DNA from 4 places in the Actinoplanes sp. L3-i22 genome. Region 3 is predicted to be linked to each of the others. Evidence: riboswitches for the same ligand, from Rfam matches in the RefSeq annotation. Region 3 holds a riboswitch; each other region holds the start of a gene.
What was found. Region 3 has a riboswitch for cyclic di-AMP ahead of L3i22_RS08515 (C40 family peptidase). Riboswitches for the same ligand answer to the same signal wherever they lie in the genome.

Region 1 (7,840 bases), 1.4 Mb from region 3:
CGGATGCCGGCCTGGACCGCGACCAGGCCGACGGAGAGCGTGCCGACCAGGTCGAGGGCGGTGGAGGAGAGGAAGGCGACCCGCAGGACCCGGAGGGTGGCCCGGCGATGGCGGTCGGTGAGGTCGGCGATCACCTCGATCTGGCGTTCGGCGCGACCGTACATCTTGAGCGTGCCCAGCCCGCGGACCACGTCCAGGAAGTGCCCGGCCAGTCGCGCGTCCGCCGCCCAGCGCTGCTCGGCGCGGGCCTGCGTGGCCCAGCCGATCAGCGCGCCGAGCAGCGGGACCAGCGGGAGAGTGAGCAGCGCGATCACCGCGGAGGCCGGGTCGACCAGGAGCATCACGGCGATCACCGCGGGCGGCAGGACCACGCCGAGGACCAGGGACGGGAGATACCCGGAGAACCACGGCCGCAGCGAGTCCAGCCCGGTGCCGAGCACCGTGGTGAGCCGCCCCGCGCCGTAGGAAGCCACCCACGCCGGGCCGCGCCGCACCACGGCCGTGAGCAGCGACTGCCGCAGCTCGTCGGTGACCCGGGCGGCGGTCCGCCGGGCGACCACCTGCTCGGCCCAGGAGAGCAGGCCCCGCACGGCGAAGGCGCCGGCCAGCAGCACGATCGCCGAGGTCCGCGGCCCGTGGAGGAAGAACGAGCCCGGGGCGATGATCCAGGTCAGCGCGACCGCGATGGCCAGGGTCGCGGCGGCCTGTCCGGTTCCGATCAGGGCCAGCAGGGCCACCCCGCCGCGCGAGCTGCGGGCGTGGCGCAGCAGCCGTGGATCGACCGGCCCCTTCGCGACCCGGCGCCGGCCCGGCGGGGCGGGCTCGGCCGGGGGCGGGGCTGACGTCGTACGCCGAAGGGGGTTGAAGTGACCTTGACCCGCCGCGGCCCGGCGGGGAGCGGAATCCTGGACGCGGCCGAAGGAGAGGATCACGACGCGATCCGTTCGCTCGCGATCCGGCGGCGGAAGACCCAGTAGGACCAGGCCTGGTAGGCGAGCACCCCGGGCAGGACGATCACCCCGGCAACGGTGATCAGCTTGAGCGCGGCGGGGCTGGCGGCGGCCTCCGAGCGGGTCAGTGACCAGAGCGGATCGAGGGTGCTGCGCAGCACGACCGACCCGTGTGCGGTGAAGACCGCGACCACCGCGCCGGCCACACCGACCGCGGTCGCGGCGAACGCGCCGCCCTCGCGGCCCTGCCGGGCGAGCATCCCGGCGATGAAGCAGAGCACCGCGGCGGCCAGGGTCAGCCGGGAGCCGGTGGCGATGCCGGCGAGCAGCAGGCCGACCGTGCCGAGGTTGCCGCCGTTGCGGGCCAGCGACACCGCGCGCCGGCGCACCGGGCCGGTGGTCCGCAGGGCCAGGAACGTCGCGCCGAGCAGGACCGTGCCGAGTAAGGCGGCGAGCGCGCCGAGCCCGGCGGCCGGGGTGAACAGAGGGGAGAGGCTGCGGCTGAGACCGTTACCGATCACCGCGCCGTCGGCGTTGAGGGCCAGGCCGTGCATGAAGACGCCGAGCTGGGCGCCCCAGAGCAGCACCACCCCGGTGGACGAGCCGGCGAGGAGCCAGTCACAGCGGCGGCGCCAGGACGGCGAGTCGTGCTTGCCGCGGAACTCGAGGGCGACGCCGCGCACCGCGAGCAGCAGCAGGATGCCGACCATGGGCAGGTAGAGCGCGGAGAGGAGCGCCGCGTACCAGTCCGGGAAGGCGGCGAAGGTGACGCCGATCGCGGCGACCAGCCAGACCTCGTTGCCGTCCCAGAACGGGCCGATCGTACGGATCGCCGCCCCACGCTCGTGCTCGTCGCGCCCGAGGAACGGGGCGAGCACCCCGACGCCGAAGTCGAAGCCCTCGAGGACGAAGTAGAGCACCCAGGCGAGGACGAGGATCGCGAACCAGAAGGTGATCATGAGTCGGGGCTCCTAGTAGGCGGGAACGGGCTCGGCCTCGGGCGCGCTGTCCGAGATCTCCGGGGCCAGGGGCTTCCGGGACAGGTGGACGACGAGCTTGAACCAGGCGATCGCGAGGAATCCGTAGACCAGCGTGAAGCCGGCCAGCGACGTGATGACCTCCGCGCTGGTGAGCCCGGGGGAGATGCCGTCGGACACCTTGGAGATGCCGAACGCGAGCCAGGGTTGCCGGGCGGTCTCGGTGAAGACCCAGCCGAACGTGTTGGCGGCGGCCGGCAGCAGCGGCGAGAGCAGCAGGATCCGCTTGATCCAGCCGGGCACCCCGGCGCCCGGTTGCAGGAACGCGGGGAGCAGCGGGATCCGCCACGTCCGGTTCGACGAGGCCCAGAGGTAGTACGCCGCGAGCGCCATCCCGGCGACGCCGGCGCCGATCATCAGCCGGAACGTCCAGAACGCCACCGGGATCATCGGCACGTAGCTGCCCGGACCGTACTGAGCGGAGTACTGCGCCTGCAGGTCGTCGATCCCCTGCACGGTCCCGCCGAAGGAGCCGGTGCCCAGGAAGGACAGCAGGTGCGGGATCTCCACGGTGAGGAACGGCTTCTCGTGGCCGAGCTTGCCGATCGCGAAGACCGAGAACGGCGCCCCGGTCGTGGTCGCGTAGAGCGCCTCCGCGGCGGCCATCTTCATCGGCTGCACCGCGGTCATCACCTTGCCCAGGTGGTCGCCGGTGATCGCGGTCAGCGCGCCGCCGATCAGCATCAGCCACGCGCCGAGCCGGGCGAGCGTCCGGAAGGCGCCGTCGGCCGCGACCCGCCACACGCCGATCGCGAGCAGCAGACCGCCGCCGGCCATCGCCGCCCCGGCCATCGTGTGCGGGAACGCCGCGAGCACCACCTCGTTGGTGAGCAGCTCCCCGAAGCTGGTCAGATGGGCCCGGCCGGTCGCCGGGTCCAGTGCGTAGGCCACCGGGTTCTGCATGAAGGAATTGGCGGCCAGGATGATGTACGCCGACAGCAGCGTCCCGACCGCGACGACCACGATCGTGGCCGCGTGCACCCTCCGGGGCAGACGTCCCCACCCGAAGTACCACAGCGCGAGGAACGTCGCCTCCAGGAAGAACGCGAGCATCCCCTCGATCGCCAGGGTCGGGCCGAACACGTCGCCGTAGAACTTGGCGAACGCGCTCCAGCCGAGCCCGAACTGGAACTCCTGCACGAGGCCGGTGACCACGCCGACCGCGAACGTGACGATCAGCAGCTTGCCGACGAACTTCGTCAGGTGCAGGAACTTCTCCGAGCCGGTGCGCATCCAGGTCAGGTGCAGGCCGGCCGCGGCCGCCGACAGGCTGATCGACAGCGGCACGAACAGGTAGTGATAGATCGTCACGACCGCGAACTGCAGCCGGGTCAGGTCGAGCACGTCCACCGGGTGTCCCCCTCTACGACTCTTCGTAGTAGATACTACGAGACGTAGTACGACTGGCCCTAGTAGGATGGGTCACATGGCACTTGGCGGTCTCGAACGTGAGGTCATGGACCAGTTGTGGGCTTCGCATGTCCCTTTGACGGTCCGGCAGGTCTATCTCGGCATCCTCGCCGACCGTGATCTGGCATACACCACGGTGATGACCGTGCTCGACCGTCTCGCGAAGAAGAAACTGGTCGTGCGAACCATGGAGGACCGCGCCTATCGGTACGCCCCCGCGCAGTCCCGCGAGGAGATGACCGCCGCCCTGATGTTCGACGCGCTCAACGGCACTCCCGATCAGGACGCCGCGCTGGCATACTTCCTCGGTCAGCTGCCCCCCGGCGCGATCCAAGCCGCCCTGGACTCCCCACCGAAAGAGACGTGACCGCTCTTCTTCTCGGAGCCCTCGGGCTGACCCTTTCGCTGGTCGCCCCGGGCATCCTGGCCGGCGCTCGCTGGGTGGACCGTGCCCCGGTCGCGGCCGTGCTGCTCTGGCAGGCCCTCACCCTCACCGCGGTGCTCTGCGCGCTCGGCGTGGTGCTGGCCGCCCCCGAGGAGCTGACCCGGGCGGCCGGCGCGGATCACCCGTGGGTGGTCGCGTCGCTGGTGTTCTCCCTGGCGGTCGCCGCGACCATCGTGATCCGGCTGCTGATCTCGCTGATCAAGGTGTCGGTGCGGGCCCGGGCCCGGCGCGAGCGGCACCGGATGCTCGCCGACCTGCTCGATCGCGCCGAACGGCATCAGGAGCTGGGCGGGGCCGAGGTCCGGGTGCTGGACGGGACGCTGCCGCTGGCCTACTGCGTGCCCGGCCGGGAGCCGCGCGTCGTGCTCAGTGACGCGGTGCTGCGGATCCTGGACCGGGAGCAGGTGGACGCGGTGCTCGCGCACGAGCAGGCGCACCTGCGGCACCGGCACGAGCTGGTGATGGAGTCGTTCACCGCGTTCTATCAGGCGGTGCCCCGGCCGCTGCGGTCACGGGCGCCGCTCGACGCCGTACATCTGTTGCTGGAGATGGTGTCGGACGACGCCGCGAGGCGCCGGACGGGCCCGGTCCCGCTGCGGGCCGCGCTGGCCCGGCTGGCCGACGCCGTCCCTCTGGCGGAGGAGGCGCCCGCCGACCCGGCGGGTGAATCCCGCCGCCGGCGACTTGATCGGCTCGGCGGGCCGGCGCCCCGTTCGACCGGTTTGTCGGTGGTCGCCGGGGTCGCCGCGATCGGTCTGCTGGTGTTACCCACCGTGATTCTGATCGTGCCGTGGCTAGCTCAAGCCCTGGATGCGTGGCCGTTTCGCTCACTGTGAGTACCGGTGACTGTGCGGGTAGTTTCCTCGCGGACGCAAGCTTCATTTGCCCGCATGATCCGAGTACGGTGGTCCCCGGTTCGACAGCCCCCCATCGTCCAACCGGCCGATCTGCCGAACCACCGCCTAATCGCCGCGAGGCGAGCCGGGGACCCAGGTTCCCCGGGGTGCAGCCACGAGCGATCGTGGCCGGGCGCGCTTCCCGCCCGAACCCGTCAGCTAACCCGGTCGGCGGCCGAGCAGGAAGAAAGGACAACGCACCTACGTGAAACGGATAGGCGCGCGAGGTGTGCTGCGTGGACTGCTCTGCGCCGTCACCGCTGCCGGAATCGTTCTCACCGGACCTGTCGTTGCCTACGCCACGCCTTCGCCGTCCAGCGTCGAAGCCCAGATCGACAAGCAGTGGAACGAGCTCGAGCCCGTCATCGAGGATTACAACGACGTGCACGGGAAGCTGCTCAAGCTGCAGAAGCAGCAGAAGCAGCTGAACACGACGCTCGCCCCGCTGCAGAAACAGGTCGACGCGGCTCTTGGTGAGGTGCGCGGCATGGCCGCGGACGCGTACATGCAGGGTCCGCCGACCGCCATCGGCGCGATCCTGGGCGGCAGCGCGAGCAACCTGACCGAGAAGCTCTCGCTTCTCGAGCAGCTGGCCGCCAACCGCCAGGCATCGATCGGCGACGTCGTCAAGCTCCGCGACAAGTACGCCGCCGACAAGGCGAAGGTCGACGCTCTGGCGACCGAGATCTCCACCCGGGACACCGACCTCAAACAGAAGAAGTCGGCGATCGAGAAGGAGATCACCTCCCTGCAGAAGCTGCGGCTCAAGGCATACGGCGCGGCCGGAGCCAGCGACGGGCCGTACAAGACGGGCCCGTGCCCGGTCGAATACACGAACGACAAGGGTGGCCGTGCCGCTCAGCGTGCGTGTGACCTGGTCGGGAAGCCCTATGTCTTCGGTTCCGAGGGCCCGAACAGTTACGACTGCTCCGGCCTGACGAAAGCGGCGTGGGCGGCTGTCGGAGTGCATCTCGAGCACTACACGAAGGATCAGTGGGCGTCCGGGAAGTCGGTGAGCCGGAGCGAGTTGAGGCCGGGTGACCTGGTCTTCTACTACTCCGACGTGCACCATGTGTCCATCTACATCGGTGGTGGCATGGTGGTGCACGCGCCGCACACGGGCGACTTCGTCCGGATGGCGACGATCGACCGCGGTCCCATCGCCGGCTATCGCCGGCCGGGCTAGACCGCACTCACGGCGAGAGGGCCGCTTCCGGTTCGCCGGGGGCGGCCTTTTTCGACCCCAATTCTTTCGACCCCCTTTCCCGTACGGCGTGGAGCACGCCCGCCGTCTCGCCTCGGCCCGCACCCGCTCGCCGCCGTCGGAGCCTCGGCGCTCCCTGATCGTGTGGTCCGGCGTCCTGCCCATCGGTCGTCCCTCCCCGTCGATCGGACACCCGGGATCCTGCCCGCCGGCTACGACATTTTCGCGGCGGCGTCGGTGCCCGGTGTGGCCGGGCTCACCGTCCGATGGTGATCGAGGAGCCGCCGGAGCAGCGCGACCAGCTGCTCCCGCTCGGCCCGGGACAGCGGCTCCAGCAGCTCCTCCTGCACCTGGGCGGCGCGCACGGTCAGGTCCCACGCGCGGGAGCGGCCGGCGTCGGTGACGGTGATGATGTTGCGCCGCCGGTCGGCCGGGTCGGGGGAGCGGGCCACGAAGCCGCCCGACTCCAACTCGTTGAGCGCGCCGACCAGGTCGCTCAGGTGGATGCCGGTGCGCCGGCCCAGGTCGGCCTGGCTGGCCGGCCCCTCGACGGTCAGTGAGGTCAGCAGCCGGAGGTGATAGCCCCGTGCGTTCACCGCGGCGAACCCGTCGCCGACCAGGCGGTGGGCGTGCGCGGCGGTCTGGGTGAGCAGCCAGCTGGGCAGGTGGTCCATGTGTCGACGATAACATTGGACCAACTAACGTTCGGGCGGCTAACGTTAGCCGCATGAACGAATTCCGGATCAACCTGCCGCAGGCCGACCTCGACGACCTCACCGACCGGCTGGCCCGCACCCGCTGGCCCGACGAGCTGCCCGGCGCCGGCGACGACTACGGCATTCCCCTGGCCCGGGTGCGCGCGCTGGCCGACCGGTGGCAGAAGTTCGACTGGCGTGGGCACGAGGCGGAGCTCAACTCGTACGCTCAGTTCGTCGTGGAGATCTTCGGCGACCGGGTCTACTTCATGCACCTGCGCAACTCCGACCCGGCCGCCCTGCCGCTGATCCTCACGCACGGCTGGCCCGGCTCGACGGTCGAGTTCCTCGACGTCGTCCAGCGGCTCGCGGAGCACTTCCACGTGGTCGTCCCGGCCATCCCGGGGTTCGGGCTCTCCGGGCCCACCACCCGCCGCGGCTGGAGCCAGCAGCGCGTCGCCGAGGCCTGGGCCGAGCTGATGGCCATGCTGGGCTATTCGCGATATGGCGCGCAGGGTGGCGACTGGGGCTCCGGGATCTCCCGGCACCTGGCCGCCGTCGCCCCGGGCAACGTGGTCGGCGTCCACATCAACTACCTGCCCACCGTCGGCCTGCCGGACGGTCTCACGCCGCGGGACCAGGCCCGCCTCGCCCGCACGACGGAGCTGGCGAAGAATCGGCACCCGCATCAGCTGCTGTTCGCCACCGGCCCGCAGACCCCGGCCTACGCGCTCAACGACTCGCCGGCCGGGCTGCTCGCCTTCTGGGCGGACAAGTTCGACCGCTGGTCCGACCCGGCGACCCCGGTGCCGGACGATCGCATCCTGGCCGACGTGGCCCATCACTGGTTCCACCGGACCGCCGGATCCGCCGCCCGACTGGTCCGGGAGAGTGGGGTGAACGTGCCGGTGGGCTGCCCCGCCCCGCTCGGGGTCGCCGTCCTTCCGGGCGACATCACCCAGTCGATCCGGCCGTTCGCCGAGCAGCGCTACGACGTCCGGCACTGGACCGAGTTCCCGCGGGGCGGGCACTTCGCCGCGCTGGAGGTGCCGGACCTGTTCGCCGACGACGTGATCACCTTCTTCCGGACGCTCACCGATGGCTGAAAGGGCGAGCGGCCGGGGCGGGAGTGGCGCGGGCATAATCGCGTTCTATGAGCGACGCCTTGATCGACAGTCTCACCGCGGCGGTGCTGGCCCGCCC
Region 2 (7,840 bases), 1.3 Mb from region 3:
AGCGGGCGTACTCGGCGACCGGTGCCGAGGACCGCGGCTCCGAGTCGGTGATGGGCAACTTCATCGCCGACGTGCAGCTCGACCAGACCAGCGACGCCGGTCGGGGCGGGGCGCAGATCGCCTTCATGAACCCGGGTGGCCTGCGTACCGACCTGCTGGTCGGCGACGACGGGGTGATCACCTACTCGGAGGCGTACTCGGTTCAGCCGTTCGCCAACGACATGGTCACCCAGACCCTCACCGGTGCGCAGATCAAGCAGGTCCTCGAGGAGCAGTGGCAGCCGGCCGGCGCGTCCCGCCCGATCCTGCACCTGGGCGTGTCGAAGGGCCTGACCTACGAGTACGACCCGGCCGCCGCGACCGGTTCGCACATCGTCGCGTCGACGCTGAAGTTGAACGGGACGGTCATCGACCCGGCCACTTCGTACCGCGTCTCGTCGAACTCGTTCCTCGCCGCGGGTGGCGACAACTTCCTCACCCTGGGCAAGGGCACGAACAAGATCACCACCGGTGACAACGACCTGACCATGCTGGTCAACTTCTTCGCCAAGTACACGCCGATCACCGCGGACACCACGTTCCGCAGCAAGGTGTACGTGCCGGCCCCGTCCGACACCACCGCGCCGACCGGCACCTACTCGGTGGACGCGACAAGCATCTGGACCGGTCAGTCGGTCACGCTGACCCAGAAGGCGCTCGCCGACGACGTCAGCCCGGCCACCGAGATCACCCAGGTGGTCAACTGGGGCGACGGCAGCGCGCCGGAGACCCTGGCCGCCGGCGCCACGACGGCGACCCACAAGTACGCCACGGCCGGCACGTTCGCGGTCACCGTGACGATCACCGACAAGGCCGGCAACGCGGCCGCGGCGATCACCGCCGGCAGCGTGACGGCGGCCGCGCAGACCGGCAAGTACAGCCTGGACCGCGTCTCGATCTACGCCACCCAGGCCGTCACCCTCAAGGTGAGCGGCGTGAACGGCACCTCGGTCAAGGTCGCCTGGGGTGACGGTTACACCACCACGGCGTCGGTGAACATGCCGGTGTCGCACACGTACAAGAAGACCGGCACGTTCTCGGTCAAGGTCACCCCGGTGAACGGCGTCGGCGCCGGCACCACCGTGACCGTCGGCTCGGTCAAGGTCAGCAAGGACGCCTGGGCGCCCAAGGTGACCCTGAAGGTGCCGAGCGGCGCGAACCGGGCGTCGTCCTGGTCGAAGGTGACCGGTAAGGCCACCGACGTCGGCACCGGCGTCCGCACGGTTCGGGTCAAGCTGACCGAGCAGCGCGGCAAGTCCTGGTACTACTACAGCCACGGCAAGTGGACCAAGGCGTCCTCGCGGACGTCCGCCCTGGCCAAGGCCGAGGTGTTGAACGCGTCGCTGAGCGGGAGCACCTGGAGCGTCCGGATCTCCGGCGTGAAGAAGGGCAGCCTGCGGATCAGCTACTGGGGAGTGGACAAGGCCGGCAACACGTCGGCCGCCAAGGTCTACTTCCGGACGATCACGCGGTAACACCTGATGGACCGGGAGGCCCTCGTCGCGATCTGCGCGGCGGGGGCCTTTCCGCTGTTCCGGGCGGGCTGCGGGCGTACCGTAAGCGGATTTTGATCTTGATTTTCAGGCGAACGCGGCCAGGCACCGCTTGAGGAACGCGGCCAGTGCCGGACTTGTCCGCTCCGGCCAGACCAGGGCGAGCAGCGCCGGGATCCCGATGCCGTCGATCGGCACGGCGACCAGGTCGGGATGCGCGGCCGCCATCGACTCGCTGAGGACCGCGACCCCGAGGCCGCGGCGGGCCAGGCCGGCGACGGTGTCCGGCGAGGTGGCGACGAGCGCGACCTCCGGTCGCAAGCCGGAATCCGCCACCCCGGCCTGGTCGAGCACGTCCCGGATGCCGGTCCCTTGCGGCAGACAGACGATTTGGTACGACCGGAGCCCCGCGACCGTGACCCGGCCGCGCCCCGCGAGCTCGCTGCCGGGAGCGGTCAGCGCCACCAGCCGCTCGCTCACGATCACCTGCGACGCGAGGTGTTCCGGCGGCGCCCCGGCCAGCCCCGCCAGCGCCACGTCGAACGCGCCGGCGCGCACGCCCGCGACCAGGTGGTCCGAGTTCGCCTCGGCCAGCTCCAGCTCGATGCCGGGATGGTCGCGGTGGAAGGCGGCGAGCGCGTCGAAGAGTGGCGCGACCTCGCAGCCGATCACCATGCCGATCGTCAGCCGGCCCCGGATCAGCCCCTTGACGTCGTCGATCGCGTCCCGCAGGTCGAGCGTCGAGTCGAGGGCGGCCCGGGCGTGGCGCAGCGCGACCGCACCGGCGTCGGTGAGCCGCGCGGTCCGGCCGCTGCGGTCGAAAAGCTCCGCGCCGAGCTCGTGCTCCAGCGCCTTGACCTGCGCACTCACCCCGGACTGGGTGATGTGCACCCGCTCCGCGGCGCGGGTGAAGCTGCCGGTCTCGGCGACCGCGACGAAGTACTCCAGCTGCCGCAGATCCATGAGTAGAAATTGTAGTAGCCAGAAGAACCATCTGTTGGACTTGTGGATCGGGTAGGGGCAGGGTGAAGTCATGAGCGAACGCGAGAAGGCACAGCAGCCCGAAGACCTGACCCGCCTCTTCGTCGAGCGCGCCAACGCGAAGGATGCCGAGGGCCTCGCCCTGCTGTACGAGGAGGACGCCGTGATGGCCTACCCGCCCGGCAGCCAGACCGTCGGGCGCGCGGCGATCCAGCAGCTCTGGGCCGAGCTGCTGCCGAGGATGCCCCGCTTCGAGCCCGAGCCGCCGCTGCCCACGCTGATCAGCGGCGACCTGGCCCTCACCGCGACGCCGCCGAGAGACGGGGCCGGGGCGAGGGCGCAGGTGGTCCGCCGGCAGCCGGACGGAACCTGGCTGCGGGTGCTCGATCAGCCGGAGTTCGCCCGGCCCTGAGCTGCTCCTACAAGGCCAGGCGCTGGCCGACCGTCAGCCGGTTCGGGCTGCCCAGGCGGCTCGCGTTGGCGCGGTAAAGGGCCTTCCAGCCGCCCTTGACGCGGTAGCGCGTGGCGATGGCGGAAAGGGTGTCGCCGCGCTTCACGACGTAGGTGCCGGTCGTCCTCAGCGGCGAGTCGTAGGAGGCCAGGCGGTAGGGGTTCACCGCGGCGGTGGTCCGCGCCTTGGTGAGCCCGCGACGCCCGCAGGTGGGCCAGGCACCGATGCCCTGGTTCCGCAGGACCCGTTCGGCGACCGTGATCTGCTCGCTCTTGGAGGCCACGTTGGCGGTCGAGCCGTACTTCCCGCCCCCGTGCGCACGCCACGTGGACCGGCTGAACTGCAACCCGCCGTAATAGCCGTTGCCGGTGTTGATCCGCCAGTTGCCGCCGGACTCGCACCGGGCCACGGCGTCCCAGTTCACGTCCGGGGCGGCGCTGGCGGGTGTGGCTTCGACCGCCAGCATGCCGACCGCACCGGCGAGACCGGCGACCATGATGCCGAGCGCGCGTTTCAGGGCGCGCGGAGACTGGGCTCGCCGGGAGACCGCACGACGAACCCGCTTGTTCAGGTGAAGCATGAAGTTTTTCCCTCCACGCCTGCGAGGTGAGCTGTCGGGTTCGGGCCGAGGAGCCCGGCCGCCGTCAGGCGGCTTCACCCCGAGGCGCGCTCAACGTGAGCGCGCCGGAGAACTTGTGGGTCCCCCGCTCCATGCCTGTGTGTTGTTGACCGTGACCAGCAGGCAGGACTCGGCGTTCCGGCCACGGTGTCCGCAATTGCGGACTGCCGACGGTAGCCACCACCTCTCCGGACTGACCACGCCCGGAAGCGGGGCTGGTGACTTTGTTCTCACAAATTAGCCGCTTTGATCTTCCTTTGTGTGAATAACAACCCGAGTTCTTCAGTGGCGGCGCCGGTTGCCACCTACGTGGTCAACCGTGCGGGGGAACGCCGTTTGTGACCGGACACGCAAGAGTGGGTGCGCGGTTCGGCGTGCCTGGGCCCCGTCTCGCCGAACCGGTCATCCTCCGCATGACGGCTCATCACCGCTTTGTTGTCTGATGTGGGCGCGACCCGGGTGCGCGGGCCACGAGGACGCGCAGTTCGCGCGGATTGTGCATGAATTGGGCTCTGATGGGTGTCGTCCCTTGTCGGCTGCCGCGTCCCGGAGAACGATGGGCGGCATCCAGCCGACCTGAGCCGACGAGCCAGAGACCGACCAACCAAAGGTCGTCACATGGAGCATCCCGCGTACGTCGTAGTCACCGCGGAGGGCACGGTTCGTCTGGTACTCGCAGGATCACTGGTCCTGGTGCGCCACGCCGACGTGCTGACGCATCTGGAACAGGCGTTGAAGGCCGAGCCGAGCACGCACGTGGCCGTCGACCTGACCGAAGTCACCTCAATGGACTCCTCCGGAGTCGCTCTGCTGCTGCTCGTGCGCCGGTGCGCGCGGCGCGCGGCCAAGACGTTCCACGTGGCCGGCACTCCCCCCGAGGTGCTGAGACACCTCCATCTGGCCGGCCTGACCGTGTTCCTCGGCCTGCGCCCGCCGGACGACGCCCGCCTTTCACGCACCGGCGGCCCGGCCCCGCCGGAGTTCGCCACCTCGGGCGGGCGCGCCGCGCCGCTCGCCGAGGTCCTCGACGAGGCGTTCGGCGGCGACAACATGGGACACATCCGGCGGCAGCTGTCCGGCTACGCCGACGGCCTGGCGATGTCCGGGCAGGAGCGCTACAACCTGCTGCTCGCGGCAACCGAGATCATGACCAACGCGGTACGTTACGGCGGCGGCTCGGGCCACATCACCGCTGCCGGACGCGGCAACCTGCTGTTCCTCAGCATCAGCGACAGCGGCCGCGGCATTCCCCGCCGCTACCGCGGCGAACGCCCCCGCCCGCGCCCCGGCCACATCGGCCTCTACGGCCTGTGGCTGGTGGGCCAGATCTGCCAGCGGGTCGACATCGACACCGGCCCCGGCGGCACCAGGGTTCAGCTGACCTTCGCGGTCGCGACCGGGTGACCGTCCGGCACACCGCCATGAACGGCAACCAGCACGACGACGACGCGCCCGTCGAGGCCGGCGGTGCGGCCTGCCCCGACCGGGGACGGGATCTGCTCATCGCGGCGTACCGGACGCTGGGCCGGTCACTGAACCTCGACCGCACCGCCGCTGCCGCCGTCCGCCTCGCCCTCCCCGAGCTGGCCCGGGTGGCGGTGCTCGTCCTCGCCGTCGACCGGCAGGAGGCGCGGTGGTGGGCGGCAGGTCAGGAGAGCGCGCCGGCCCCGAAACCGGATCAGGACAACACGGTCGCTCAGGCCGACCTGCCCGGCTGGATCCAGGCAACCCTCACCGACTCCGGCGGCGCCCGGGTCCGGCCCATCCCGCCCGGCCGATGGGCCCTGCCCGACGGCGCCGAGCACCAGGGTCACGGCGTGATCGTCCGGGTGACGTACTCCTACCAGGGCCGGGGCGCGCTGCTGCTGTTGCGCGACCCCGATCAGGCGACCTTCACCGAGGCCGGCCGATCGGTCGCGGCCGAGTTCGGGACCGCGGTCAATCGCGCGGTGACGGCGGCCGTGCTCTACCGCGAGCAGGCCGAGGTCGCCGAGACTCTGCGCACGGCGCTGCTGCCCGCGCCGATACCCGACGTCGCCGGTCTCGAGCTGGCGTCCGTGTACCGGCCGGCCCGCGAGGCGCTGCGCATCGGTGGCGACATCGTGCACGCCGAGCCGCGCACCGAGGGCGGCGTGTTCTGCGTCCTGGGCGACGTCTGCGGCAAGGGCGTCGAGGCGGCGGTGGCCGGCAACCGGCTACGACAGTCGCTCCAGGTGCTGCGCCGGATCAACGGACAACCCCTGGACATGCTGAACCTGCTGAACGCGGCGACCTTCGACCCGCACTCCACCGAGGCGACGCAGTTCGCCACCCTGATCGTCGGCGTCGTCGAGGCGCTGCCGCACGGGGGTGCCCGGCTGCGACTGGCCGCCGGCGGCCACCCGCCACCACTGGTCGTGCGGCAGACCGGAACCGTGGACCCGGTACCCATCGGCGGCATGATGCTCGGCGTCGAACACCCGGCGACGTTCGCCGAGGCGACGATCCAGCTCGCCCCGGAAGAGGCCTGCGTGCTCTACACCGACGGGGTCGTCGACGCCGAGGGCGGCCCGTACGGCGAGCCGTTCGGCCTGCGCCGTCTCGTCACCCTGCTGGGCGAGTACACCGGCATGCCGGCCGCCCTGGTGACCGAGCGGATCGGGCAGCGGACCGGCGACTGGCTGGGCCGAAGCGATCACGACGACATCGCGGCCCTGGTCATCCGGGCCACCCCGGCGAAACGAAACCACCGCCGCCATGATCGACCCGTTGTTACCGATGAGTTTCCTAAGGTGCGGTCCGGGGTGCACAATCACCGATCATGAGCGATCGTTCACGTGATTTCGAGGTGGTCATCTACGGCGCCACCGGCTTCGTCGGTGTGCTGGTGGCGCGCTATCTCGCCGGGCACGCGCCGGCCGGCACCCGGATCGCGCTGGCCGGGCGCTCAGCGGCGAAACTGGCGGCGGTGAAGTCCCGGCTGAACGTGGACTGGCCGATTCTGATCGCCGACGCGGCCGACCCGGACGCGCTGGCCACGCTGGCCGGGCGCACCCGCGTGGTGATCACCACGGTCGGGCCGTACGCGAAGTTCGGCCTTCCGCTCGTGCACGCCTGCGCCGCGGCCGGCACCGACTACGTCGACCTGACCGGTGAGGTGCTGTTCGCCCGGGACAGCATCGACCAGAACCACGAGCTCGCGCGCGGCACCGGTGCGCGGATCGTGCACTCGTGCGGCTTCGACTCCATCCCGTCCGACCTCGGCGTGCACGTCCTGCACCAGCTGATCGCCGCGGACGGCGCGGGCGAGCTGACCGACACCACGCTCGTCGTCACCAGCCTGCGCGGCGGGATCAGCGGCGGCACCATCGACTCGATGCGCAACCAGGTGGACGTGATGAAGCGGGAGCCGGCGCTGCGGCGGGTGGCCGGAAGCCCGTACTCGCTGAGCCCGGACCGCCAGGCCGAGCCGAAGGTGGGCCGGCAGAGCGACCTGGACACGTTCCCGGCCTCCGAAGTGGACCCGAAGCTGCGCGGCCGGCTCGCGCCGTTCGTGATGGCGTCCTACAACACCCGGGTGGTCCGGCGCAGCAACGCGTTGCGCTCCTGGGCGTACGGGCGGACCTTCAAGTACCGCGAGGCGATGAGCGTCGGCGCGTCACCGCTGTCCCCGGTGATCGCGATCGGGACGAAGCTGGGCCTGGGCGCGCTGTTCGCCGGGCTCGCGGTGCCGCCCACCCGCTTCCTGCTGGACCGGATCCTGCCGAAACCGGGCACCGGGCCGAGCGAGAAGTCGCAGCAGGAGGGCCACTTCACCATGGACATCTTCACGACGACGACGTCCGGCGCGCGGTACACCGCCCGGGTGCGGGCCAAGGGCGACCCGGGCTACGCGGCGACCTCGGTGATGCTCGGCGAGTCCGCGCTGGCCCTGGCGCTGGACCGGGCGGCGCTGCCGCCGTCCGAGGGCGGCGTCCTGACCCCGGCCACCGCCATCGGCGACGCGCTGGTCAGCCGCCTCCGGTCCGCCGGCCTCGAGATCACCGCCCGCCGACTCTGACCCCGGCCGCTTTTGCTCACGGTCGCTGTTCCGCCCAAGGCCGCTGCTCCTCACGGAGATCAAGGGCCGCTTTCGGTACGACCGTGAGCGCCGGCCGGCAAGGCTCGGGTCAGACCGGGCGCCGGGCGATCAGCTCGAACACGTGCCAGTGCTTGGGACCGCTGAAGGCCGGGCCGATCTCGTCCTGCTCGTGCCAGTGCTCGATGGTCAGGCCGTCG
Region 3 (7,840 bases):
CGGAGTGCCCCGGCGCGGCGTCTCGTCGTCGGCTCGCGGCGACACGGCTTACTGCCCCGTTCCCACAGCGTTCTGGTCGGCGCCGTTCTGGCCGTCGGCGGTCTGGCCGGTGTTCTGACCCGTGGTGCTCTGACCGGTCGCGTTCTGGCCGGTCGCGTTCTGGCCGGTCGCGTTCTGGCCGGTCGCGTTCTGGCCGGTCGCGCCCTGGGTCGCCGGCGTGGCGGGTGCGTTCGCGGCGCCCGTCGTCAGCGACTCCTGGGCGGTGACCGAGGTCTGGCCCTTGCCCGGCGACGGCGTCCGGATGATCTTGCCGTCCGGCAGCCGGATCATCGCCGGCGGGTTCGCCTGCACCAGGCCCAGCCGGCGCGCGGCGGCCGCCAGGTTGCCCGGGCTGGACACCTGGTTCAGCTGCTGCTGCAGCTCCTGCTGCTGCTCGTCCAGGGTGGCCTGGTTCTTGCGCAGCGCCTCGAGCCGGAACGTCTGCTCCATGGCCTTGGTGTTGATCAGCTGAATGCCGACCACGCCGAGCAGCACCAGGGCGATCAGGCCGGCCGCGAACATCGGCCGCGGCGCCCGGATCGGCATCGGCGGCGCGACCCGCAGGCGGGGCAGGACCGGAACGGCTGCCTCGCCGGTGTCCAGCCGCTTCGCCGCGGTGCCCTCGATCTGCACCTGGATGTCCCCCTCGACGCGCAGCCCGGCGCCCCCGCGCCCCTCGTCGCTCCGCATCCCGGACCGGCGCGTGTCGGCGCCCCGTGGGCCGGCACCGGTCCGGCCGGACCTACGCGCCCCCCGCGCGTCGATCCCGCCGGTCGCGGCCTCGCGGGCCGCCCCGCGTCCACGCTCGCCGGCCGTGGACCGCGGTTGCGCCGCACGGCCCCCCGACCGCGGCGCGTTCGTTCGCTCGCTCATGCTTCCCCCTCCCCCTCATGGCTCGGCCCCGGGCGTCGCCGCCCCTGTCCCCCACCTCTGCCAGCCGTCCGGGGCCGCTCGCGGCCGGTCCCGGGCTGCTGGTTCGCCCTGCTCTGAAGCTCGTCGATCCGTTCCACCGCGCGCAGCTTCACCGAAGCCGCCCGCGGGTTCTCCGCCACCTCCGCCTCGCTGGGCAGTTCTGACCCCCTGGTCAGCAGCCGCAGCGTCGGACCCGTCCCGGGCAGTTCGACCGGCAGGTCGATCGGCCCGGTGCTGCGCGCCCTCGCGGTGAGCGCGCGCTTGACGATCCTGTCCTCCAGAGATTGATAACTCATCACCACAAGTCGCCCGGCGGGCGACAACGCGTCCAAAGCCGCCGGAATAGCGGATTCGAGCACGTCAAGCTCGGCGTTGACCTCAATGCGTAGTGCCTGGAACGACCTTTTCGCGGGATTTCCACCCGTTCGCCGCGCGGCGGCCGGGATGGCGTCCTTGATCAGCTCCGCCAGCCGGGCCGTCGAGACGATCCGGGCCTTCGCCCGCTCCCGCACGATCGACGAGACCACCCGCGGGGCGAACTTCTCCTCGCCGTACTGCCGGAGGATGCGGACCAGCGCACCCGGCTCGTACGTGTTGACGACCTCTTCCGCGGTGATCCCGCGGGACTGGTCCATCCGCATGTCCAGCGGGGCGTCCTGGGCGTAGGCGAACCCGCGGTCCGCCTCGTCCAGCTGCAACGAGGAGACGCCCAGGTCGAACAGCCCGCTGTCGATCGCCGGGATCCGCAGCTCGTCGAGCACCCGGGGCAGCTCGTGGTAGACGGCGTGCACCAGATGGATCCGCTCCTCGAAGCGGGCGAGCCGGTGCCGCGAATGGGCCAGCGCCTCGGTGTCCCGGTCCAGTCCGATCAGGACCGCCTCCGGGAACCGCTCCAGCACCGCCTCGGCGTGCCCACCGAGACCCAGCGTGAAGTCGACGTGCACCGCGCCGGGCCGGGCCAGAGCCGGGCCGAGCAGATCGAGGCACCGTTCCAGCAGCACCGGAACGTGCGTGCCGCGCGGCTCCCCCATGTCGACCCCCATTGACCCACCCGTTCGCGTTTCACACTCGGTTGTTACCAATATCGCTGCCCGTTCCGGCCCGGCCGCCCGTCCGTACCGCCAGATCCCCATCCGCTCTGTCCGTGCCCCGGTGAACCCGGACCCGGACACGCGCCTGGCGCCGGGGAAGAGGCGCCAGGAGCGGGAGCGGCTGGAGATCTCGCAGTACGGCAGCAGTGGCGTCCGGGCCGCACTCCCAGCGGCCCACCGAGTGCCACGCCCTACAGTCCGCCGGGCAGCACCCCCTCCTCGATGTCGGCGAACTCCTGCTCGCTCGCCGAGAGGTAGTCGTCCCAGGACTGCTTGTCCCAGATCTCGACCCTGGTGCTGGCCCCGATCACCACGAGATCCCGGCCGAGACTCGCGTACTCCCGCAGATGTGCGGGGATGGTGACCCGGCCCTGTTTGTCGGGAACCTCGTCGTGCGCGCTGGCGAAGAAGACCCGGCTGTACGCCCGCGCCGGCTTGTTGGTCACCGGCGCCTCGCGCAGCTGGCCCGCGATGCGCTGGAACTCCGGCATCGGGAACACGTACAGACAGCGTTCCTGTCCTTTGGTGATCACGACACCTCCCGCCAGCTCGTCGCGGAACTTCGCCGGGAGGATCAGCCGGCCCTTTTCGTCCAGCCGGGGGGTATGCGTGCCGAGGAACATCCGGCCCCCACCCCCTTGCCGTGGCGGTTTACCCCTTCGCGGAGGGGGCGGACCGCCTGTCAACTCGGGCCGGCAGGCTCCGCGGGTCGAGTCCCATGGTTCGGTTCCTCGGTCCTGCCACTGGGCCCCACTCTACTCCACTTCCCTCCACCTGCAACCCGAAAGCGAGTGCTCGCGAGCTGTTTTCGCGGACGTAATCCCAGTTCACAGGGGGTGGCTCGAAGTGGAGGGCGCGAGCATGATCCACGAGGTCCGGTTTCCGACATCCGGCGCACGAGGTTCGATAAGTCCCGCGCAAACCGGCCGAAAACCCCCTGGTGGAGGGATTCACCCGCGGGTGGGGAGGAAAGTGGAGCGCCGCGAGGGAGGAAAGTGGAGCCCACGAGCGGCGACTGTGGAGCGCGCAATCCCTCCACAAACACCCCCCAGCCGCGCCGCCGCCCTCGGCTCGACCGCGGCGGCGCCGCCGGCTCTGCGGCGGCTCCTGGCGGTGACCGCCCGCACCGCCGGCAGCGTGATCGAGGCCGCCGGCTGCGGCAAAGACCTGCTGGCGCTCAGGCCCATTCCCGCGCCGCGAGGCAGCCCTCAACGCCGGCCGAGACCGGCGGCCGGCGATCAGGGCTGCTTTCGGCGGCGCGAGGCAGCCCCACCCGCCCGGCCGGGCGGGTGGGAACGCCAGTGGGGCGCGACCCCGGGTTCGGGTCGCGCCCCACTGGCGTTGTCCCTTATTTACTTGGTGCTGTCCGCCGAATACGTCCGGCGAGACCTCCAGCAGCCAGGCCCCGCCCGCCGTCAACCACCCGGCGGATCACTGCCCGGCGTCAGCCGTCACGGCGGCGAACCGCCGCCCGGCAGGCGCGCCGAGCGGATCGACCCCGATCAGGCGGCGACCAGACGACGTACGACGTAGTTGCTGCCGTAGATCTTGTGCTTGCCGACCCGGGCGCCGGTGTGCGGCGAGTCGTACATGTACCCACCACCGGCGTAGATGCCCGCGTGGTACCCGTACGACCCCGACCGGAAGATGATCAGGTCGCCGACCTTCTTGCTCGACTTGCTGACCGCCTTGCCGTACTTCTGCTGGCTGTTCGCCTTGTGCGGCAGCGACTTGCCGGCCGCCTTCTTGTAGACGTACTTGGTGAACCCGGAGCAGTCGAAGCGCTTGGGCCCGGCGGCGGCGAACTTGTACAGCGCGCCGGTGTGCGACTTCGCCTCGGCCAGCACCTTCGCGCCGCTGGCCTTGATCGACACCTTCTTGCGGATGCTCGTGAACTGCGTGTACCCGGACCCGGTGAAGACGGTCCGGATGTAGATCGCCGACTTCGGCTTGGACGTGAGCGTGACCGTCCCGGTCTTGGACGTGTCGGTGTCCAGGTTCGCCCACTTGCCGTTGCGGTACCCCTGCAGGCGAACGGTGCCCTTGGCGATCTTCCCGGTACGTGGGTCGATGACCTTGGCGGTGACCTTGAGAGTCGAACCCCAGGCGAGGTTCAGGGTGTTGACCCGGTAGGTCAACGTGGGCTTCACCGCAGCCGACTCGGCGGCGGTGGTCGCGGTTTGCGCGGTGGGTGTCGTCGCCGCGGACGCGGGTGACGAAGCCATCAGCTGGCCGGCGCAGAGGCAGAACCCCAGAGAAAGTGCCGCGGTGGTGGCACCGGACATGCGACGGCTGCGGCTCGCGCGGTGGCGGCCCGAACGGTGTTCGTGCACGGTCAGGTTTTCCCTCCGGCACGCCTGCGAGGTTAGCTGTCGGGTTCGGGCGGGAAGGCTTGCCCGGCCACCGTGTGGTGGCTTCACCCCAAGGTCCTGCCTCCGCGTCGTCGGGTGGGACGGCGCGGCGCGGACCGGGTATTGGTTCCCCCGTCCCTGCCCCCTGATGCCTTAGTCAGCGTTTCTGTTCGTGCAGGTGGTCGCGTCCACCGGTCCGGGGCAGGGCTCGGCGTGAACCGGTTGAGCGCGAACCGGCGAGCGGATGCCGCCGGTGAATCTTTGGTACCCGACTTCGCCCATGAACGTTAGACGCCGTCTCGTCACTGTGCGTAGTTGGCACACTGGCCCCTGTCCAGTTTGTTACCTCCGCGAGACAAATGTCATCGCGCTTCGTAGTCGACCGCACACGCACTGTCGATCACCCCCAGTGAACCAGAACACACAAAAACTCAGGTGGTAACCCGTTCGTGATCGCGGAACGTCAACCATCGGCGCAAACGTGGTAACCCGTTCGGACTACCCGGCCTGGTCCGGTGATCCAGGCCTTCCGGCAACTCGACGTAACCCTCGGGTCCGGTACCCTCGCTGGCGTGACGGACGGGAAGATGCCTCTACGGGCCATTGTCGCGACCACCGCGTCGAAGACGGCGGCCGCGCTCTCCAGGGCCGCGGGACGCGGCGACGGGTCGGTGATCGGCGGCTGGATCGGTCTCAAGATCGATCCGGACCTCCTGGCCCACCTGGCGTCCGGCCGTGCCGTGGCGCTCGTGTCCGGCACCAACGGCAAGACCACCACGACCCGGCTCACCGCGGCCGCGCTCGGCGTGCTCGGCCGGGTCGCCACCAACGGGTACGGCGCGAACATGCCCACCGGGCACACCTCGGCGCTGGCGAAGGAGGGGCACACCCCGTTCGCGGTGCTGGAGACCGACGAGCACTACCTGCCCCAGGTGATCCAGGCCACCCGGCCCAAGGTGGTCGCGCTGCTCAACCTCTCCCGGGACCAGCTGGACCGGGCGAAGGAGGTGGCGATGATGGCGCAGCTGTGGAAGACCGCGCTCGCCGGCCACCCCGAGATCAAGGTGGTGGCGAACGCGGACGACCCGATGGTCGTCTGGGCGGCCAGCTCCAGCCCGCAGAGCACCTGGTTCAGTGCCGGCCAGCGCTGGCACGACGACTCGTTCGTCTGCCCGGAGAGCGGGCACCCGATCGAGCGGGCCAACGGCGACTGGTGGTGCACCGGCTGCCCGCTCCGCCGCCCGGCCCCGCAGTGGGTGGTCGAGGAGGACGGCGTCATCGACCCGCGCGGCGACTGGCACCTGGTCAAGCTGCAGCTCCCCGGCAAGGTCAACCTGGGTAACGCGGCCACCGCGCTCGCGGTCGCCGGCGAGTTCGGGGTTCGCCCGATCGAGGCGCTGCCCCGCCTCTCCCGGGTCACCTCGATCGCCGGGCGGTACGCGCAGGTCGACCGGGACGGCCGCAACATCCGCCTGCTCCTGGCGAAGAACCCGGCGAGCTGGCTCGAGGCGTTCGACATGGCCGACCAGGCGCCGACCCTGCTCTCGATCAACGCGCGGGACCCCGACGGTCTGGACACCTCCTGGCTGTGGGACGTCGACTTCGCCCCGCTGCGTGACCGGCCGGTGCTGATCACCGGTGACCGGGCGTACGACCTGGCCGTCCGCCTCCAGGTGAACCAGGTCCCGTTCCAGCACGTACACACCTTCGACGAGGCGCTGGCGCAGGTGCCGCCGGGCCGTCTCGAGGTGATCGCCAACTACACGGCGTTCCAGGACATCCGAGCCGGGCTCGACCGTGTCAACTGAGCCGTTCCCGCACCGTAGGACAGAGGTCCAGAGATGAACGACAGCACGCTGCGGATCGTGTGGATCTACCCCGATCTGCTGTCGACCTACGGCGACCGGGGCAACATGCTGATCCTGGCGCACCGGGCGGCCGCGCGCGGCATCCCGGTGGAGACCTACGAGGTCCGCTCGGACATGCAGATGCCGACCACCGCCGACATCTACCTGATCGGCGGCGGTGAGGACGGCCCGCAGGCGCTCGCCGCCCAGCGGCTGATCACCGACGGCGGTCTGCACCGGGCCGTCGCCCAGGGTGCTTCGGTTCTGGCCATCTGCGCGGGTTACCAGCTGTTCGGTCACTCGTTCTTCGCCAAGGGGACCAAATGTGCCGGGCTCGGTCTGCTCGACATCAACTCCGACCGCGGTGAGACCCGCGCGGTCGGCGAGCTCCGCGGCGACATCGATCCGCGGCTCGGGCTCCCCCCGCTGACCGGTTTCGAGAACCATGGCGGCCGCACCCACCTGGGCGCGCACGCCGCGCCGCTGGCCCGGGTGACCGGTGGCATCGGCAACGACGGCCAGACCGAGGGAGCCTGGGCCGGGAAGATCATCGGGACCTACAGTCACGGTCCGGCGCTGTCTCGCAACCCAGCGCTAGCCGATCTGCTACTGCGTTGGTCCACCGGCGCGGATAGGCTTGCGCCCCTTGACGACACCTGGTCCGAGCGTCTCCGGGGTGAGCGGCTCGCCGCCGCCCTCCCGGCGTGAGGACCACATGACGACGAAGACGAGCGCGGAACACAGCAGCACGACCTTGTCCTGAACCGACGACAGTTGGGGCGGTAGGCCTGCATGACCGACAAACCTGATCACTCCACGGGCGCCCTTCCCGGGGACTCTCAGGCTGCGCCGATCAGCCAGCCCACCGCGACCGCGGTCCTCGACCCGGTCCCCTCAGCCTCAACCGCCGTCGTGGTCGTCGACCGGGCCGCGGCGGAGCGGACGCCGGTGGGCCGCAAGCACCGGTTCGTCCGGTTCGGCCTGCTCACCGTCGCGATCGGCGGTCTCGCCGCGGCGGCCGCCCTGCTCCCGATGCGGGAGATCGGCGACGCGGTCGTCGCGCTCGGCCCGGGTGCCGCGGTCGCGGTCGCCGTCCTCGGCGGCCTGCTGCTGTCGGTCCTGGTCCCGCGCACCGCGGTGACCGTCGCCTGCGGCGCCCTGCTGGGTGCCGCGACCGGCGCGATCGCCGCGATGGCCGCCGCCCTGATCGCCGCCACCGCCACCTACTATCTGGGCCGCTGGGCCGGCCGCGGCGTGCTGCAGGCCAAGGCCGGCGGCCGGCTGGCCCGCCTGGACGGCTGGCTGAACCGTCGCGGCCTGGCCGCGGTGCTCCTGGTCCGGTTCCTTCCGCTGGCCCCGTTCGGCCTGGTCGGCTACGCCTACGGCACCACCAGCGTCTGCCGCAAGCGCTACCTGCTCGGCACCACGATCGCCGCCATCCCGTCCACGGTCACCTACGCCGTGATCGGCGCCGCGGTGGTCGCCCCCGGCAGGATGAGCCCGATCACGATCGCCCCGGCGATCATCAGCTTCATCCTCTCCACCGCGATCGTGCTGCGCTGGCGCCAGACCTCCCGCCGCGCCGCCGCGCCCGCCTGAT
Region 4 (7,840 bases), 1.5 Mb from region 3:
ATCTGGGCGAGGCCGCCCTGATGGACCTGCACGACCTGCACCAGAACGCGCGGGACGGCGTGCACGTGGCGTCGCTGGCCGGCTCGTGGATCGCGCTGGTCGCCGGCCTGGGCGGGATGCGGGACTTCAACGGCCAGCTGTCGTTCGCGCCGCGGCTGCCCAGCCGGATCAACAACCTGGACTTCTCGCTGCTCTGGCACGGCCTGCGCCTGCGGGTCAACGTCACCGCCGACGAGGTGACCTACTCCCTGCGCAACGGGGGCGGCTCGGCGCGGCTCACCCTGCTGCACCACGGCAAGGAGATCGAGGTCACCCAGGTGCGCCCGGTGTCCATGTCGATCCCGTCGGCCGGCCCGGTGGGCCCGGCGCCGACCCAGCCGGCCGGCCGCGCGCCGGTGCGGCGGGCCACGCCGCACCACTGATTCTCCGGTATCAACGAGAAAGCCCCCGGTCCGCGAAGGACCGGGGGCTTTTTCATGTTCGGTGCGGCGCTACAACAGGGACACGTGCACGTGGTCGGTGTGGTCACTCGGACCGTGGTACGCGTGCCAGTTGCCGGTCGCCGGGAACCAGATCTGTTTGTACCAGATCACGTAGTATATTCCGAGCCGGTCGGCGTTCCGGACCAGGAACGCGGTGAGGTCGTTCCCGTACCTCATCATGTCGTCGTTGTGCGCGACCGAGAAGCCACTCTTCTGCAGTGACCAGTCGCAGGCCCGGCCCTTGGGATGCTCGAACGGACCGCCGTTGCGATGGCAGCCGACGAATCTGTTGAAGCCGGCCTTCTTCACCTCCTGGTAGAGGTGCAGAGTCCGCTTGGTGATGCAGCCGTCGGTCGTCGGGTCGTCCTGGTTGCAGGACTCCGCGGAGAAGCCGCCGTCGGAGTTGCGCGGCGCCGGGGCCGCGACCTTGGAGACCGCGTCGACGAAGCCGTTCGTGATGGTCTTGTTGATGCCGGTGCCGCCGCCGAGCAGCTCGAGCTGGCCCTCGGCCGAGTCGTGCTGCTTCTGCTGGATGGTGAGCTGGGTGGTCTGGTTCTTCAGCTCGGCGTCCAGCTTGGTCTTGCTCTCGGTGATCGTGGTGAGAGCGGTGTTCAGCTCGTTCAGCTTCGCGTCGTGCAGCTTGTTGATCTCCTCCAGGGAGACCGCCTTCTCGATGAAGTCCGACGAGTTGTTCGCCTGGAGAAGGAAGCTCAGCGTGTTCAGCGTGCCGAACTCGTACTGCTGGCGGGCGATCGCGTTGACCTCCGGGATCAGCGCGTCACGGCGCTTCTCGGCGTCGGCGATCTGGGTGGCCAGCAGCTTCTGGTTCTTTTTCGAGGTGGCGACCGCGGCCTTGGCGTTCACGAACCGCCGGTTGGTCGCCTCGAGCTGATCGGAGAGGTCATCGCTCTCGTCCCCCTCCGCAGGGGTCGACGAGGTGCCGCTCGGAGCGGCGAGTGCCGGCGTGACCGGTGCCACGAATATCGTGGTGGCCACGAGCGGCGCCAGGGCAAGCAACAGCCACCGGCGGGGACGTGCGGTCATCAACAATCCTTCCTAGTCACCGCCGACCGAGTTAGCTGACGGGTTCGGGACGGAAGCTATCCCTACCGCGTAATGCGGATTCACCCCAACTACCTGGTTCCCCGGTTCGCCTTTCGACGATTGGGCGGCGGCCTGCCGGCAACTCGGGGGCGGTGCCGTCCTGGCAGGACCGGCGGCCAGTTTACCTGAGATATCACTCGGCATCAGGGTCAGGAAAACCACCAAAGCCGTTACCTTCCGACGACGTTCCGTAATGGCGTGACGACTCGTGACCGGGCCGTTGCAATAAGTGTGAGAACTGTCGATTCCTCGATCGAGTGGGTATGGTCGGTTCCGGTTCCCGCCCGGGAACCGCCGCCTAATCGCAACAACCAGCGAGCCGGGGATCCACATTTCTTCCGGGGTGAATCCGCGTCAGCGGTAGGGATTTCCTTCGTCCCGAACCCGTCAGCTAACCCGGCCGGCGGCCGACGGAAGGAAGCAGCCAGTGCAGCAAGTGACTGCGCGGCGACGATGGGTGGCCGTTCTCGCGCTGCTGGTCGCCGCAAGCGGGATCGCCGGTGTCGGCACACCGGCGGCCGCGGCACCCCGGCCCCTTGCCGCCCCCGGGGAGTCCGGTGACGACGGTGAGGGCGGTACCAAGTCCCTGCTCGACAAACTCGACGAGGCCTCCAAGGGTTACGTCACCGCCAAGACCAAGTTGCAGACGTCCAAGACGCAGCAGACCAAGCTCGCCGCCGCCCTCAAGCAGTTGGACGCGGCGATCGGTCCGCAGCAGGACTCGCTCAACAAGTACGCCGCGCAGGCGTACGCGATGGGCCGGCTCGGACCGCTGAGCGCGCTGCTCACCGCGGACTCCTCGGCCGGCTTCCTGGACCGCGCCCAGCTGCTGACCACCGTGGCCGAGCGGCAGAACCAGGCGATCTCCGACCTGCGGACCACCCGGGAGAATCAGGGCAAGGCCAAGACGGCGATCGACGCGACGATCATCGAGCAGCAGCGTCAGGTCAACGTGATGGCCAAGAAGAAGATCCAGGCCGAGCAGGCCCTGAAGGACGCGAACCAGGGCTCCGACTCGGGTGGCTCGGGTGACTCCTCCGGCAGCAGTTCCAACGCCGACCAGCCGTCCGGCAGCCTCTCCGGCGGGTGCACCGAGGACGACCCGACCACCACCGGCTGCATCACTCCGCGTCTGCTGTACGCGATGAAGCAGGCGCAGAAGGCCGGTTTCACCCGGTACGTCGCCTGCTTCCGGCACCAGAACAGCGGGGAGCACCCGAAGGGCCGGGCCTGTGACTTCGCCGCCGACAAGAGCGGTTTCGGCGGGGTGGCCACCGGTGCCAGCAAGACCTACGGCACGAACCTGGCGAACTACTTCATCCACAACTCGGACACGCTCGGCGTGCTCTACGTGATCTGGTTCAAACGGATCTGGCTGCCGAGCAGTGGGTGGAAGTCGTACAGCGGGGCCGGCGGGACACCGTCGACCGACCACACGAACCACGTACATCTGTCGGTGACCTAGCCGTTGACTCCACAAAAAGAGCCCCGGGCCACTGGCCCGGGGCTCTTTTTCGACGATGCCTACTTCTGCATGTACGCCTCGTACTGCTGGAGGATCTCCTCGGTCGGCCCGTCGCCGCGGATCAGGCCGGACTCCAGCCAGATGACCCGCTCGCAGGTGTCCCGGATCGACTGCTCGCTGTGGCTGACCAGGAACACCGTGCCGGCCTCCTCGCGCAGCTCGCGAACCCGCTCCTCGCTGCGGCGGCGGAACTTCGCGTCACCGGTACCGAGCGCCTCGTCGATCAGCAGCACGTCGTGCTTCTTGGCCGCGGCGATCGAGAAGCGCAGCCGGGCCTGCATGCCGGACGAGTACGTCCGCATCGGGAGCGAGGCGAAGTCGCCGCGCTCGTTGATGCCCGAGAACGCGATGATCTCGTCTTTCTTCTGCTTCACGTCGGCCGGCGACATGCCCATGGCCAGGCAGCCGAGCTCGACGTTGCGCTCGCCGGGCAGGTCGTTCATCAGCGCGGCGTTGACGCCGAGCAGCGACGGCTGGCCGGCCGCGTAGATCGCGCCCTTGGACACCGGCAGCAGGCCGGCGACCGCGCGCAGCAGGGTCGACTTGCCCGAGCCGTTGCTGCCGATCAGGCCGATCGCCTCGCCCTTGTAGGCCACGAAGCTGACGCCCTTGACCGCGTGCACCTCGCGCACATTGGCCGAGTTGGTCTTGGTGACCAGCCGCTTGAAAGCCGAGAGCGGGCTGGTCTGGTTCGCGCCGATCGCCCCGACGATCTTGTACGTGATGTGGGCGTCGTCGCAGATGACGGTCGGTTCGCGTTCGATGTCAGCCACGGCCGTAAACCTTTTCTCCGCGCCAGAAGTAGAGGAAGCCGCCGACGCTCACGATCGCGGTCCAGATGACGGCCTCGGTCCACAGCAGGCCGGGGGTGCCGGCCAGCTTGACGTCCTCCATCAGCGAGTGCCGGAACAGCTCGATGAAGACCAGCATCGGGTTCGCCTCGATCAGGTGAAGCTTCCAGCCGTGCAGGTGGTCGGTGAAGCGGGTCACCGGGTAGAGGACGGCCGAGCCGTACATCCAGAAACGCATGATGAACGGGATCAGCTGCTTGATGTCCCGCAGCTTCGAGCCGAGCCGCGCGAAGAACAGGGCCAGCCCGGTGTTGAAGAGGGCCAGCAGGAACATCGCCGGGAGGATCAGCAGCCACTCGACGTTGATCGGCTCGCCGGACATCAGGACGATGACGAGCAGCACGCACATGGCGGTGATGAAGTTGCGGATCTCCACGAGGGCGACCGACAGTGGCAGGCTGCCCCGCGGGAAGTGCAGCGCCCGGATGATGCCCAGGTTCGCCGTGATCGCGTTCGCGCCCTGGCCCACCACCTGCTGGGTGAATCCGAAGACGAAAACACCGATGCAGAGGTACGCGATGAAGTTGCCGGCGCCGGCACCGGTCCCGATGATGACGCCGAAGATGATGTAGTAGACCAGCGCGTTCATGATCGGCGTGACGACCTGCCACAACGTGCCCAGGTTCGTGCTGCCGAGCTGTGAGGTGGTCTTCGCCTTGGCGTGGGCCGTGATGAAGTGCCGGTAGCCCCAGAGCTGACCGGCGTACTCCAACGGGCTGGCAAGTCGCCCGGAAGAGGCAAGGCCGTGCCGCTGCGCCAACTCCTTGAGGGGAGTGGCAGGAGCGGTTTCGGCAACCGCTGTCTCTGGCATGGGGTGGTGCTCCGATCTCGTCTGCCGGTACGAGGCTGCGGACTCCCGTGTTTCGCCGTCTGGCACAACAAGAAGCATGACAGGCGTCCGCTGACGCCGATGGTACGGGTTCGTATCGACGTCGAGGCAAAGGTATCCGACGTGGCGGCGGAACGCAACCGTTACGTCGTAGCGCTATAGTTACCCCGTGGCGACAGTGAAGCGCGCACCGGCTGGAGCGGCGGTGCTCCGAAATGACATCACCGTGGCGATTCGTAACGCGGTCATGAGCGAACTCGCGGAGGTCGGTTACGGCCGGCTCTCGATCGAGGCCGTGGCCCGCCGTGCCGGGGTCGGCAAGACGGCGATCTACCGGCGGTGGAGCAACAAGCTGGAGATGGTACTCGAGATCATCACCGATGTCGCCGGACGGAAGGTGCCGGTGCCCGATACCGGCAGCTTCGCCAGCGATCTCGACCTGTTGATGATGATCGTCAGCCGAGCGCTGCAGCACCGGGTCGCATCGCAGATCATCCCGGACCTGATGGCCGAGGCCGCGCGGAACCCGCAGATCGCCGAGACGCTGCAACGGGTGCTGCGCATCCACCAGCAGTCGGTGGGGGAGAAGCTGGTCGGCCAGGCGATCGCGCGCGGTGAGCTGCCCGAGGGCACCGATCCGGAGGTCGCGGTCGACCTGATCCTGGGTCCGCTGTACTGGCGGCTCGCGGTGTCCAGGCAGTCGGTCAGCGACGACTACCTGGAGAAGCTGGCGGCCGCGGTGCTGGGCTCGCTGAAGAGCGGTGCGGCTACGTAGAAGCAACTCAGGGTTTCCTGGCGCCGGCCGACGTGCGCGCCGAACGAGAGGGTCATGCACTCCAGCCCTCCGCACGTCGACACCACCGTCCTGGACGCCACCGCGATGCTCGCGATCGCGATGGGCCGCGCCGCCGAGAACGGCCTCGGTGCGGCTCCGTCGCGCCCGTCCGTGGTGACCAGCGCCGCCGTGGTCGGCGCCTGGCGCAGCCCGGACGGGACGGTCAAGCTCCAGCTGCGGACCGACGGGACGTACGCCGGGGAGGTCGCCGGCCGGCGCAAGCGCCCGCACGGGACGTACCGGATCGACGGCGACGCGGTCCTGCTCCAGGACGATGCGTCCGGGCTGCGCACCCCGGTCGTCCTGCTGCACGAGGGCGAGCTGGAGATGGCCGGGCACCGGCTGCTCCCCGAATAGTCGCAAGATCGGCGATGCTGTCACCGTGATCGATTGGTTGAACAGCACCGCGCTGACCGTCTTCGGGGTCGGCACCACCTGGGCCGAGGTCCTCGGCTTCGTCACCGGTCTGCTCAACGTCTGGTTGCTGATCCGGCAGCACGTCCTGAACTGGCCGCTCGGCATTCTCAACGTCCTGCTGCTGATGGTGGTGTTCGGCACGGCCGGGCTCTACGCGGACATGGGCCTGCAGGTGGTCTACGTGATTCTCGGCCTGTACGGCTGGTGGGCCTGGCTTTACGGCGGCGCGGGCCGGAGCGAGCTGGTGGTCCGGACCACCACGCGCGCCGAGTGGCTGGGCCTGGCGGTGGCCGGGGTGCTGCTCACCGGCGGGCTGTGGCTCTTCCTGGACCGGATGACCGGCTCGACGGTGCCGCTCGCGGACGCGCTGACCACGGCGTTGTCGCTGCTGGCGACGTACGGCCAGACCCGCAAGCTGGTGGAGAGCTGGTGGCTGTGGATCGCGGGGGACCTGATCTACATCCCGCTCTACGGCTACAAGGATCTCTGGCTCACCGCGATCCTCTATGTGGCCTTCCTCACTCTGTGCGTGCTGGGTCTGCGCGCCTGGCGGAAGGCGATCGGGTGACGTACCGGCACGGTCTGATCGTCGGGAAGTTCTACCCGCCGCACGCCGGCCATCACGCCCTGATCGAGGCGGCCGCGCGGGTCTGCGAGCGGGTGACCGTGGTGGTCGCGCCGTCGTCCCGGGAGAGCATCCCGCTGCCCCGGCGGCTGGAGTGGCTGCGGGAGGCGCACCAGCCGCACGTCCGGTTCGTCGGGGTGCACGACGACCACCCGATCGACTACGCCGACCCGGCGGTCTGGGACCTGCACGTGGCCGTCTTCCGGGCCGCGGCCGGGCCGGAGCCGGTGGACGCGGTGTTCTCCTCCGAGGCGTACGGCGCCGAGCTGGCCCGCCGCTTCCACGCCGAGTCCGTGCTGGTCGACCTCGGGCGCGAGCGGGTCCCGGTCTCCGGCACCGCGATCCGCGCCGACCCGGTCGCGCACTGGGCGCACCTCGGCCCGGGCGCGCGGGCCTGGCTGGCCCGCCGGGTGGTCGTGGTCGGCGCCGAGTCGACCGGCACCACCACCATGGCCCGCGCGCTGGCCCGGCACTACCGGACCCGGGGTGGGGTGTGGGCGGCGACCGGCTGGGCGCCGGAGTTCGGCCGTGAGCTGACCGAGCGCAAGCTCGCCGAGCTGCGGCGCGGCCGCCCGGACGCGACCGTCTTCGACGTCACCTGGGACCGGGACGACTTCGTGACCGTCGCCGTCGAGCAGGCCGCGGCCGAGGACGCGCTGGCCCGGGCCGGCTCGCCGGTGGTGTTCGGCGACACCGACGCGTTCGCCACCACCATCTGGGAGGAGCGCTACCTGGGCAGCACCTCGGCGAAGGTCCGCGAGCTGGTCCGCGACCCCGACCTGTACCTGCTGACCGCCGACGCCGGGGTGCCGTTCGAGGACGACGGGCTGCGCGACGGCGAGCACCTGCGGCAGTGGATGACCGGGCGGTTCCGGGCCGAGCTGGCCGGGCGCGGGGTGCCGTGGATCGAGCTGACCGGCGGGTACCGGGAGCGGCTGCGGAGGGCGATCCGGGCGGTCGACGATCTGCTCGCCGCCGGGTGGCGATTCACGCCGCCGCTAAGTCATTCGGGGTGATCGGCCGAATCGTGAGGTATGCGACACGTCAGGTTGATCGCGGCGACGGTGTGCGTGCTGATGGCCGGTGGATGCGGCGGCACGACCAAGGTCGAGACGGTCGCGACCCCCACCCCGGGGAGCACCTGGCAACTGCTCATCTCGGGTAGCGCGGTG

Region 1: another riboswitch for cyclic di-AMP. It lies ahead of L3i22_RS14410 (C40 family peptidase); the one in region 3 lies ahead of L3i22_RS08515 (C40 family peptidase).
Region 2: another riboswitch for cyclic di-AMP. It lies ahead of L3i22_RS02615 (transglycosylase family protein); the one in region 3 lies ahead of L3i22_RS08515 (C40 family peptidase).
Region 4: another riboswitch for cyclic di-AMP. It lies ahead of L3i22_RS01780 (hypothetical protein); the one in region 3 lies ahead of L3i22_RS08515 (C40 family peptidase).

Annotation. Positions count from the first base shown of each region.
Region 1 covers NZ_AP024745.1:3,249,837-3,257,676, forward strand. Annotated here, with positions in the region: gene L3i22_RS14385 (ATP-binding cassette domain-containing protein) at 1-932, opposite strand, end outside; gene cydB (cytochrome d ubiquinol oxidase subunit II) at 929-1,909, opposite strand; gene L3i22_RS14395 (cytochrome ubiquinol oxidase subunit I) at 1,922-3,337, opposite strand; gene L3i22_RS14400 (BlaI/MecI/CopY family transcriptional regulator) at 3,414-3,764, shown strand; gene L3i22_RS14405 (M56 family metallopeptidase) at 3,761-4,678, shown strand; cyclic di-AMP (ydaO/yuaA leader) riboswitch at 4,792-4,927, shown strand; gene L3i22_RS14410 (C40 family peptidase) at 4,944-5,924, shown strand; gene L3i22_RS14415 (MarR family winged helix-turn-helix transcriptional regulator) at 6,155-6,616, opposite strand; gene L3i22_RS14420 (epoxide hydrolase family protein) at 6,670-7,743, shown strand; gene L3i22_RS14425 (AAA family ATPase) at 7,791-7,840, shown strand, end outside.
Region 2 covers NZ_AP024745.1:562,235-570,074, forward strand. Annotated here, with positions in the region: gene L3i22_RS02600 (ExeM/NucH family extracellular endonuclease) at 1-1,514, shown strand, start outside; gene L3i22_RS02605 (LysR family transcriptional regulator) at 1,620-2,495, opposite strand; gene L3i22_RS02610 (nuclear transport factor 2 family protein) at 2,566-2,925, shown strand; gene L3i22_RS02615 (transglycosylase family protein) at 2,933-3,544, opposite strand; cyclic di-AMP (ydaO/yuaA leader) riboswitch at 3,546-3,729, opposite strand; gene L3i22_RS02620 (STAS domain-containing protein) at 4,202-4,987, shown strand; gene L3i22_RS02625 (PP2C family protein-serine/threonine phosphatase) at 4,984-6,387, shown strand; gene L3i22_RS02630 (trans-acting enoyl reductase family protein) at 6,384-7,622, shown strand; gene L3i22_RS02635 (trans-aconitate 2-methyltransferase) at 7,732-7,840, opposite strand, start outside.
Region 3 covers NZ_AP024745.1:1,843,326-1,851,165, reverse strand. Annotated here, with positions in the region: gene L3i22_RS08530 (hypothetical protein) at 49-729, opposite strand; gene rsmH (16S rRNA (cytosine(1402)-N(4))-methyltransferase RsmH) at 909-2,084, opposite strand; gene mraZ (division/cell wall cluster transcriptional repressor MraZ) at 2,234-2,665, opposite strand; gene L3i22_RS08515 (C40 family peptidase) at 3,545-4,327, opposite strand; cyclic di-AMP (ydaO/yuaA leader) riboswitch at 4,382-4,566, opposite strand; gene L3i22_RS08510 (Mur ligase family protein) at 4,981-6,201, shown strand; gene L3i22_RS08505 (type 1 glutamine amidotransferase) at 6,235-6,948, shown strand; gene L3i22_RS08500 (TVP38/TMEM64 family protein) at 7,033-7,839, shown strand.
Region 4 covers NZ_AP024745.1:385,971-393,810, forward strand. Annotated here, with positions in the region: gene L3i22_RS01775 (glycoside hydrolase family 65 protein) at 1-422, shown strand, start outside; gene L3i22_RS01780 (hypothetical protein) at 492-1,526, opposite strand; cyclic di-AMP (ydaO/yuaA leader) riboswitch at 1,530-1,663, opposite strand; cyclic di-AMP (ydaO/yuaA leader) riboswitch at 1,872-2,008, shown strand; gene L3i22_RS01785 (hypothetical protein) at 2,014-3,051, shown strand; gene L3i22_RS01790 (ABC transporter ATP-binding protein) at 3,111-3,884, opposite strand; gene L3i22_RS01795 (ABC transporter permease) at 3,877-4,773, opposite strand; gene L3i22_RS01800 (TetR/AcrR family transcriptional regulator) at 4,961-5,566, shown strand; gene L3i22_RS01805 (Atu4866 domain-containing protein) at 5,621-5,983, shown strand; gene pnuC (nicotinamide riboside transporter PnuC) at 6,009-6,611, shown strand; gene L3i22_RS01815 (AAA family ATPase) at 6,608-7,684, shown strand; gene L3i22_RS01820 (hypothetical protein) at 7,703-7,840, shown strand, end outside.